Regions from separate parts of the Vibrio sp. genome, predicted to be linked through region 1. Evidence: predicted binding sites of a transcription regulator. Region 1 holds the regulator's gene; each other region holds the start of a gene.

Evidence for each region. Region 1 encodes CRP, which controls carbon source genes, mostly activating them, when cyclic AMP is high. Its sites were predicted from a motif close to TGTGANNNNNNTCACA; they were not measured.
Region 2: the regulator CRP is predicted to act here: its motif matches at 1,659-1,674, upstream of AC4MRV_RS01120 (glycogen/starch/alpha-glucan phosphorylase).
Region 3: the regulator CRP is predicted to act here: its motif matches at 2,291-2,306, upstream of cdd (cytidine deaminase).

Annotation. Positions count from the first base shown of each region.
Region 1 is NZ_CFHWOM010000017.1:55,722-59,007, forward strand. It holds gene AC4MRV_RS11480 (DUF1338 domain-containing protein) at 30-821, shown strand; gene crp (cAMP-activated global transcriptional regulator CRP) at 910-1,542, opposite strand; gene AC4MRV_RS11490 (phosphoribulokinase) at 1,784-2,653, opposite strand; gene AC4MRV_RS11495 (YheU family protein) at 2,736-2,948, opposite strand; gene AC4MRV_RS11500 (hydrolase) at 2,987-3,286, opposite strand, start outside.
Region 2 is NZ_CFHWOM010000001.1:225,912-229,197, reverse strand. It holds gene AC4MRV_RS01120 (glycogen/starch/alpha-glucan phosphorylase) at 1-1,482, opposite strand, end outside; gene malT (HTH-type transcriptional regulator MalT) at 2,036-3,286, shown strand, end outside.
Region 3 is NZ_CFHWOM010000036.1:24,190-27,475, forward strand. It holds gene AC4MRV_RS15800 (cyclic di-GMP phosphodiesterase) at 1-1,198, shown strand, start outside; gene cdd (cytidine deaminase) at 1,247-2,134, opposite strand; gene AC4MRV_RS15810 (CidB/LrgB family autolysis modulator) at 2,389-3,066, opposite strand; gene AC4MRV_RS15815 (CidA/LrgA family protein) at 3,066-3,286, opposite strand, start outside.

The DNA.
Region 1 (3,286 bases):
CGTAAACAAACCCTATACAAGGAGGCGTTATGACGCCAGATGTTTTATTCCGACCGTTATGGAATGACTATATTCAACGCTTATGTCCCTCTGCTGAAAAAGTGCATCACCTCCTGCAAGAAGATGAAGCTCTGATCAACGACCATATTGCTTTGCGCACCTTTAATGTAGAGCCGTTAGGCATTGCCACGTTAGCTCAACCATTCCTTGACGCAGGTTACACACCTTGTGGCGACTATGTGTTTGAGAGCAAAAAGTTGGTCGCTAAGCACTTTGAGCACCCAGACCCAACTCAACCGAAAGTATTCATTAGTGAGTTGAAGGTAGAAGAGTGTTCAGCTGAGTTGCAGGCAATTGTGGCTAAATTGGTTGAGCAGGTCGATGCTTCTCAATTGCAAAGCCCAGAATTCTTGTATGGAGGACGTTTGTGGGATCTTAGCTATGCTGATTTCCAATCGCTGGCAAAAGAGAGTGAGTACGCCTCTTGGCTAGCTGCCCATGGTTATGGTGCAAACCACTTTACCGTGAGCGTGAACCAGTTAAGTGCGTTTGATGAAGTGGTTGGTGTGAATAACCACCTACGTGATGCTGGTTTTACCATTAATGAGTTTGGTGGTGAAGTGAAAGGTTCTCCAGATGTACTGCTGGAGCAATCATCAACCATGGCAGATAAAGTCGCAGTTACCTTTACTGAAGGGAGTGAAGTTATTCCAGGTGGCTTCTATGAGTTTGCTAAACGTTACCCAATGAGTAATGGAGAGCTTTACCCTGGGTTCGTGGCAGCATCTGCAGATAAAATCTTCGAAAGTACCAATGGATAAGCGAGAGAATCGATTATCTATTTGGTAGACCCCAAGAACAAAAAAGCCACCCAATGGGTGGCTTTTAAAATTTAGCAGTTAATCGAGATTAACGAGTACCGTAAACAACGATGGTCTTACCGTGAGCAGAGATTAGGTTCTGCTCTTCTAGCATCTTCAAGATACGACCTACAGTCTCACGAGAACAGCCAACAATTTGACCGATTTCTTGACGAGTGATCTTGATTTGCATGCCGTCTGGGTGAGTCATCGCATCTGGTTGCTTCGCTAGGTTAAGTAGCGTTTGAGCAATACGGCCAGTTACGTCTAGGAACGCAAGGTCACCCACTTTTTGGCTAGTCACCTGTAGGCGGCTTGCCATTTGCGCTGAAAGACGCATAAGGATATCTGGGTTTACTTGAATTAGCTGACGGAATTTCTTGAACGAAATTTCTGCAACTTCACAAGGAGATTTAGCACGAACCCATGCGGTACGCTCTTGGTCTTCTTCGAATAGACCAAGCTCACCGATAAAGTCACCTTGGTTTAGGTAAGAAAGGATCATTTCCTTACCTTCTTCGTCTTTAATAAGAACCGCTACTGAACCTTTTACGATGTAGTACAAAGTCTCAGCTTTCTCGCCCGCGTGAATTAGCGTGCTTTTTGAAGGGTACTTATGAATATGACAGTGTGAAAGGAACCACTCTAATGTTGGGTCGGTTTGAGGTTTACCTAGAACCATAATATCTCACTTCCTCTGCAGGGTACGCTTGCCGCTTTCCATGTTTTAGCAAAGCCTTAAATAGGCCTACTAGGATAAGAGCACTTTACAAATGCTGCAAGCCAACTTGTGTTTCGGTTACAAATAGTATCCTTTTTCGAAAACGATTTCTTGATTTTAATCGGGTACTACTTGGGTTTTACTACGCAAAACTGTGCACATGATCACGGTATGAAAAGTAATCGTGTTCTAGCCGTGAGTTCTAGCCAATTTTTCCCGTTTCGATCAGCTGTTGTAGGATTGGTCGAACGATCAATTCCATCGCAAAACTCATCTTGCCGCCAGGCACCACTAAAGTGTTATGGCGCGACATAAATGAGCCATCAATCATAGCCAATAGATATGGGAAATCGACATTCTTAATTCCGCGTAAACGAATTACCACAAAGCTTTCATCTAGACTTGGGATACCTTTAGCATTAAGTGGGTTCGATGTATCTACTGTTGGTACGCGCTGAAAGTTGATGTGTGTTCGTGAGAACTGCGGGGTGATGTAATTGAGATAGTCGTCCATCGAACGAACAATCGAGTCCATAACCGCTTCGCGAGAGTGGCCTCGATCACGGGTGTCACGGACGAATTTCTGTATCCACTCTAAGTTAACAATCGGCACCATGCCAATCAGAAAATCGACATGTTGAGCGACATTGACGTCACCATCGACGACACCACCATGCAGGCCTTCATAGAACATTACATCGGAATTTTCCGGTAGGTCTTGCCATGGTGTGAAAGTGCCCGGCATCTGGTTATAAGGTACTGCCTCGTCAAAGGTGTGCAGATAGCGACGTACCTGGCCGGTGCCTTCGTGGCCATATTTGCGAAAAAACTCAGCCAATGCAGGGAAGTCATTCGCTTGCGGGCCAAAATAACTGATATGGCGACCTTGTTCGCGCGCTTTACGGATTTCGACGTCCATTTCCGGGCGAGTGAATCGATGGAAGCTGTCGCCTTCTACCCAAGCGGGCTTGACGTTCATCATATTGAACATCTTGCGGAAAGCTTCTGAAGTGGTTGTAGTTCCGGCACCAGAAGAACCGGTAACGGCAATTATTGGGTGTTTTGCTGACATGACAAACCTTGTCTATGAATACGTTCCTGTAATCGGAGTTCACTATAACACGCTTTAGCAAACCGTCATTGTATGCAGTTCTCTAAAACTTGTTTTTGAGTTGAATGTCGACGGTTTCATGTAATTCAGAGAAAACCACGACAGCATCGCCTGACTCAAGTTGTTTCTTAATTTGGTCTATCTTGCTTTGCAGTGATACTTCAATTGTGCCGTAATCGGTCCCTTCTCGAAGGACAAATTCTCGAATTAAGTTATCTAGTGTCTCTGGATCAATTTGTTGCCATGGAACAATCATAAATACCTCGTGATTTTATGTTCGTTTTGGGGCCGCTATTATGCCGGATCGGTGAGACTTTCATAGTAGGCAGGGAGGGCTTCTTCGAGCCAGAATTTCGGTTTGATGGCACTTCCGCTCACAAAGCCGACATGACCACCTTGCTCAAACAATCGATAATCGATGTTATCTGGCAGAATAAATTTAGGGATCACCGCATCGGTCATGAATGGGTCATCTTTTGCGTGAATGATCTGAGTTGGGATTTTGATCTCTTTAAGACGATGGATACCAGAGCAGCGTTGGTAGTAATCTTCAGCATCTTGAAATCCATGCAGGGGCGCGGTAATCAAATCATC
Region 2 (3,286 bases), on a different contig from region 1:
CTCGGTGCCAATCTTGTCAGAAATAAGGTTTGATAGGCCTGGGTTACAGAACTTCAGCCAACGGCGAGGCGTAATACCATTTGTTACGTTGGTCAGTTTACCTGGGAAGATCTCGTTAAATTCAGGGAATAGATCTTTCTTAACTAGCTCGGAGTGAAGCGCCGCTACACCATTCACTTTGTAAGAGCCAATCACACATAGGTTTGCCATGCGTACCATGCGGTTGAAACCTTCTTGGATGATAGAAAGCTTCGCTTGCTTCTCACCGTCACCAGGCCACATCTGACGAACTTCTTGTAGGAAGCGGTGGTTGATTTCAAAAATGATTTCCATATGACGCGGTAGTAGGCGCTGGATTAGCGACTCAGGCCATGTCTCTAGTGCTTCTGGAAGTAGCGTGTGGTTCGTGTAAGCAAAGGTATTTGCACTGATTTCCCATGCTTTATCCCAAGATAGGCCTTTTTCGTCGATCAGAATGCGCATCAATTCAGGAATCGCAATCGTTGGGTGGGTATCGTTAAGCTGAATCGTTTCTTGCTTAGGCAGATCCGCCAGCGCGAAACCAGCCGCTTCATGGCGACGCAAAATATCACGAACCGATGCCGCAGAGTGGAAGTACTGCTGCATTAGGCGAAGAGTTTTGCCTTTCTCGTGGTTGTCATTCGGGTAAAGAACTTTTGTAATGTTACCCGCATCAATCAGTGAGTGCTGAGCTTCAAAGTAATCACCATTGTTGAAGCTTGCTAGTGAGAATGGCGCAATTGCCTGACATTCCCAAAGGCGCAGCGGGTAAACCGTGTCTGATTCATAGCCCACGATTGGCAAGTCCCAAGGCATTGCTTTCACTGACATGCCAGGAACCCATTTACGGACTTCTTTACCATTAACGTGTTCAACTTCAACGTGACCGTAGAAGCCAATCTCTTGTGCTAGTTCTGGACGAGCAACTTCCCATGGGTAGCCTTCAACACCACGCCACGCGTCTGGCGCTTCTTTTTGGCGGCCTTGTTCAAATGATTGCTTGAATAGACCATATTCGTAATGCAGACCGTAACCCACCGTTGGGAATTCTTGGGCAGCACATGAATCCATAAAACACGCAGCTAGACGACCCAAACCACCGTTACCAAGTGATGGATCGCGCTCTTCTTCTAACAGGTCTGTTAGGTTGTGGCCAAGCTCTTCCATCGCTTCAGTGATCTGTTCATACAGACCCATGCTGATTAAGTTGTTACCTGTAAGGCGACCGATTAGGAATTCAAGTGATAAGTAGTTAACGCTTTTTGCTTTCTGGATTTTAGGATCTTGTTCAGTCTTTAAAAGATCCAGCGTTGTTAATTCAGCAAGCGCACGGCCCATTGCTAAATACCAGTCACGCGGAGTCGCAGTTGCTTCTGTCTTTGCGTAAGTCGTCGAAAGGTGTTGCTTTACGCTTTCTTGGAAACAAGCTTTATCAAATTTTTTCTGTTGCGTAGGTTTCATTAGAGAAATCTCACTTATTGGTTCTAATCCATCTGAGACATATCGTGCATGGGCACGGCTAGCAAAACATCCTCCTCCTAAACGGCGTATTGGGAGGAGGACTCAGGGCGTAGAGGGCGGACTACACAACACTGAGTGATCTGCTTCTCACTTCATTGTTATGTGGAGCAGGCACAGGTGATTGAGATCACACCATCAACGAAATAACCCTACATCTTGTTTATGAAACTTAGTTGCATAGAAAAACCACCAATTGATGTTTATGTATACTCGATCACATTAAGTTTTCATCTGTTACTCATTTTTCATCGTTTTTGGTGTAAGTCGGGTAATAAGTCGCATTAAAACCACCCATAAATAGTGATTAAAATCACAAAACAAGGGCGTAGGCGGCAGCAAAATGTGAAATAGCCAAAAATCTCGCGGTTGATCAATAACTGTAGTGATTGTTCTCAAGTAACATCCCTGTCAACAAGGTCTTTTGTGGCTATTTTTTCACCACCCCTAGCATTATGAATAACAATAAGTAGGGGCATTGTTCAGGGAAAAGAAGATGTGGATTCCTTCTAAATTAACCCGACCAGGTCGTTTACATAACGCCATCGTACGCCCACGAGTTCTCGATTTGTTGCAGCAAGCACCCTGCTACAAACTCGTCCTTTTTCGCTCACCCGCTGGATATGGTAAAACAACCATGGCTTCTCAGTGGCTATCCGATAAAGTAAATGTCGGTTGGTACAGCATAGACGAAAGTGATAACGACTCTTTCCGCTTTATGAATTACTTATTGCAGGCGTTAAATAAAGCAACCAATAACGCTTGCCCTAATGCGCAAAAGCTCGCAGAAAAGCGTCAATTCTCTTCACTTCACTCCCTTTTCGGCGAAGTTTTCTCAGAAATGTCAGTCTTCCATCAAGAGTGCTATCTGGTATTGGATGATTACCACCTGATCAATGACGAAGAGATCCACGAAGCCATGCGCTTCTTCCTAAAGCACATGCCAGATAACCTAACCCTGGTGGTAACAAGTCGTGCTGCGCCTCCATTGGGCACAGCAAACTTACGTGTACGTGACTTGATGATTGAAATCGGCAATGAAATGCTGGCATTCGATATTGAAGAGACAACTCGTTTTTTCAATCAACGCGTTGCCGATGGCATCGACGATATTACCGCCAACAATTTACGTACTTACGTAGAAGGTTGGCCTTCCGCGCTACAACTCATTGCTTTACAAGCACAGCATCAACACAAAACGTTAGCGCAATCGGCAGAATCGTTTTCTGAGTTTAACCACGCGCATTTGTGGGACTATTTAGTCGAAGAAGTGTTCGATCTGTTGGATGCAGAAACGCGTATGTTCTTGTTGCAATGTTCAGTATTGGATCACTTCAATGATCAGTTGGTTGCTACACTTACAGAACGTGACGATGCACTGAGTATGATCGAATCACTCAACCGTTTCGGACTGTTCATTCATCCTCTCGAAGGCGAACAAAATTGGTACCGCTTCCACAATCTATTTGCTGAATTCCTAACACATGAACGTTCTGCACGAATTCCGCAACAAGAAACCCAGCTACACCAGACAGCAGCCCAAGCATGGTTAAAACTCTCTTCTCCTCATCAAGCGCTTTACCATGCTCAGAAAGCGAAAAACAGCCAACTCATTGCTGATATTTTAGTTCAGTTTGGCTGGAAAATGTTTAACGGGGGAGAGCTGCAAAGCCTTGAAAAAGCGATTGAAACGTTAACGCCTGAACAACTCTACAGTGAACCTAAACTGTGTATGCTCCAAGCTTGG
Region 3 (3,286 bases), on a different contig from region 1:
CGATCCAAAACAATCCATTAAGATTCCGATTGATACGCTGACGATTGGCATGTTTGTTACCGCCATTGAAGACAGTAAACGCGTAAATCTTGCTAACGCAGGCCGAGTCTCAACGCAGCAAGCGATCAGCCAGTTAGTCAAAAGTGGCGTTAAGTTCGCGTGGGTGGATCAAAGTCTGTCAACCAAAGGCAGTGTGTTTAAACCAGTCAACGACAAAGTTGTAGACGAGCCTCAAACAACCGAGTCGACTCCTATCAAACGTAAGAAAATGAGTCGCTTTTCCCAGCAAAAGAGAGCTTCCAAAATTATCAAAGAAGCGAAGGGGCTTGCTCAAAAAATCCTCAACCAAACTTTTGAAGGCAAATCGATTCATGTTGATGAGCTCGATGGTTGGGCCGACGATCTGATTGAATCTGTTTTGATTGATTCGGACGCCTTGCATTGTGTTTCCGCTCTCCGTAGCAAAGATGAGTATTTGTTGGAACACTCGGTAAACGTCGCGACATTATTGGTTTCTTTTGGCAAGCACCTAGACTTGCCAAAAGAAACGCTAAAACAGATGGCTATCGGCGGTATCATTCATGATGTCGGTAAGATAAAAGTGGATGATAAAGTACTTCACAAGCCAGCGCGTTTGACCCCTGATGAATTTGAACACATGAAGCTTCACCAAGTGTATGCTGGTGAGATCATTAACACTGTGACCGGTTTAAGCGACATTGCGCGAGATGTGTGTCTTATGCACCATGAAAAACTCGATGGCACTGGGTACCCTAGAGGTCTGAATGCAGAGCAACTCCCCACGCATGGCAGGATGAGCTGTATCGTTGATATATACGATGCCTTAACGGCGGATCGTTGTTACAAAAGGGGGATGAGCTCTGCTGAAGCGTTTAAGATTCTTTTGAGTTTGACGCCATTTCACTTGGATAGAGAGTTGGTTTATAAGTTTATCAATTGTATTGGTGTTTATCCCGTTGGCGCATTGGTAGAACTTAGTGATGGTCGTGTTGGTATTGTATGGACATCAAACACAGCAGAGCCGTTGAAGCCAGAGGTGAAGTGTTTCTACTCACGCAAATACAAGCGGTTCGTTGATGTCACTTATGTTGATGTTAAGCATAGTAAAGTTACCATCGAACGAGCCATTGCTCCAAGCAGCCTAGAAGTTGATCCAACTCCGTTCTTTGATGTTTGAGTGGTAACCGTCGATTAAAAAAGGCGCTCATTGAGCGCCTTTTTCGTGCTATACCGCTAGGTAAGTCACCGGAATATCCGGGTTAATCGCCTCTAATGTTGCTTGAGTGTCAGCAAGGTGACTGATTGTACCCTCTGCCATTTCCGCTAGTGCTGCAGATTCGATATCTTGTAGCGATTTACCATCCAGTAGAAGTTGAATCATGGCAACTTGTAGGGGAGGCAGGCTTGGGTTGAAGGCTGCGTTTTCTGCGTAAGCACCAAGATAAACTTCGCCACTTGTGAGTTTGAGGCTAACACCACTCAGGTTTTTGGTGTAAGGCGCGTGGCTACGGTTCAAAGCACCGACGGCTTTTAGCACCATCTCGTCATCTTCTTGAGCCTTTTTGCCGTGGTCGACTTTCGCCATTAGTCCTGATTCAATGCCAAGATCTGAAGGACCGAAGGATTCCGGCAAGTATTCTTGCAAGGTTTTTTCATCACGCTGCGGTAGCTGTACAACTAGCTTATCGGCCGTGGTCAACTCGTTCATAAACTGGCGGCAATGACCGCAAGGACTAAAGTTGATCGTAATATCTGAAATACCTTCTTCACCTTTCATCCAAGCGTGGCTAATTGCTGACTGTTCCGCGTGTACCGTTTGGCCAAGTTGAGCGCCGAGAATCTCGACATTCGCGCCAAAATATAAGCGACCAGATAAACCACGAACTATGGCACCTACATAGAAATTCGAGATAGGAGCGTAAGAGTACGCCGCAGCAAAAGGAAGTAATGCAACGCGGAGTTCGTCGTCTTCTAGCCCTGATAAAGAAAGCAGTTCTGAAAATTGCTGCGGGGAAAGAGTCGCGTCAAAATTGTCTGCAAACAGAATAGGCGATAGGTACTCTGCAATTTGGCTTGGCGCTTCTGATAGCGCTTTTTCAATGCGGCTTCTCATGGTGAATCCTTGTTTGTACGTTAATTGATATCTCAGTACGGTCGTAATTCGAGTACAGACGTACCTGGATACTGGTATTTCATTTTATGCAAAGATCCAAATAATGCTGCGGGATAGATCACACAAATAATTGTAACGAACTCATATATTGCATAATTAGAGTGAGGTCACACATGTTATCGATTACATAGTGACAAGAGGTGATATGTGTCGAGCTGCAATTGAACAGCTCGACAACTTGTATCATAAACGAGTTATGCGGATAGCCAGAGCGCGAATGCGAAGAATGAAGGCGCCAGTATCGAAGTAATTACACCGCAAACAACCAATGCAAGGGAACTAAAAGCCGCGTCTTGCGCATCTTTCTCAGCACAGGTTGCAGTGCCCAAGGCATGGGAGACGGTCCCCATAGTTAACCCCTTTGCTATGGGGTGGGTAATGTTAAGCAGGTTATAGATTGGGTAGGCCATAATGGCACCAAATAACCCCACAATTAAGACTAGGATCGCGGCAATAGCGGGCTCACCTCCTAGGTGGCTAGAGACTTCCATCGCGATTGGAGTTGTGACTGATTTACCCAGTAAACTAGCGATGAGCGCGATATCCGCTTTCATATAAACGGCAATCATACTCGCTGTTAGCATCGACATCACACTTCCTACGCCACAGGCCAGCATGATGATTCGCCAGTTTGCGCGGATTTGAGGTAACTGTTCGTAGAGCGGATAAGCGAGGGCGACCACTGCGGGTTGAAGTAGATAGTTTATCCATTGGTTGTCAGCGTAGTAAGCCTCGAAGGGAACCTTGAGGTACGTCAGCAGCGGAATCAGCACAGCTAGACTGATCAACAGTGGATTCATGAATGGGCTTTTAACCTTCTGGCATAACCAACGTGCAGCAAAAAAGACAACAATGGTAACGAGCAACCACATTATTTATGTCCTCCTTTCAGCATTCGGTCAAGCATGAGGCCGAGTAGGACAAGCACAATAAATGTGCCGCCCACAGCGCTTGCTAGAATGGGTAGAGCATTGGCAATCAGCATATCAAAGTGTTCCATTAATCCGACACTAATGGGCACAAATAGCAACACCATGTAGCGAATGAATAGACTGGCACTAGGGCGGACCCAATCTACTGAGACAAGACCAC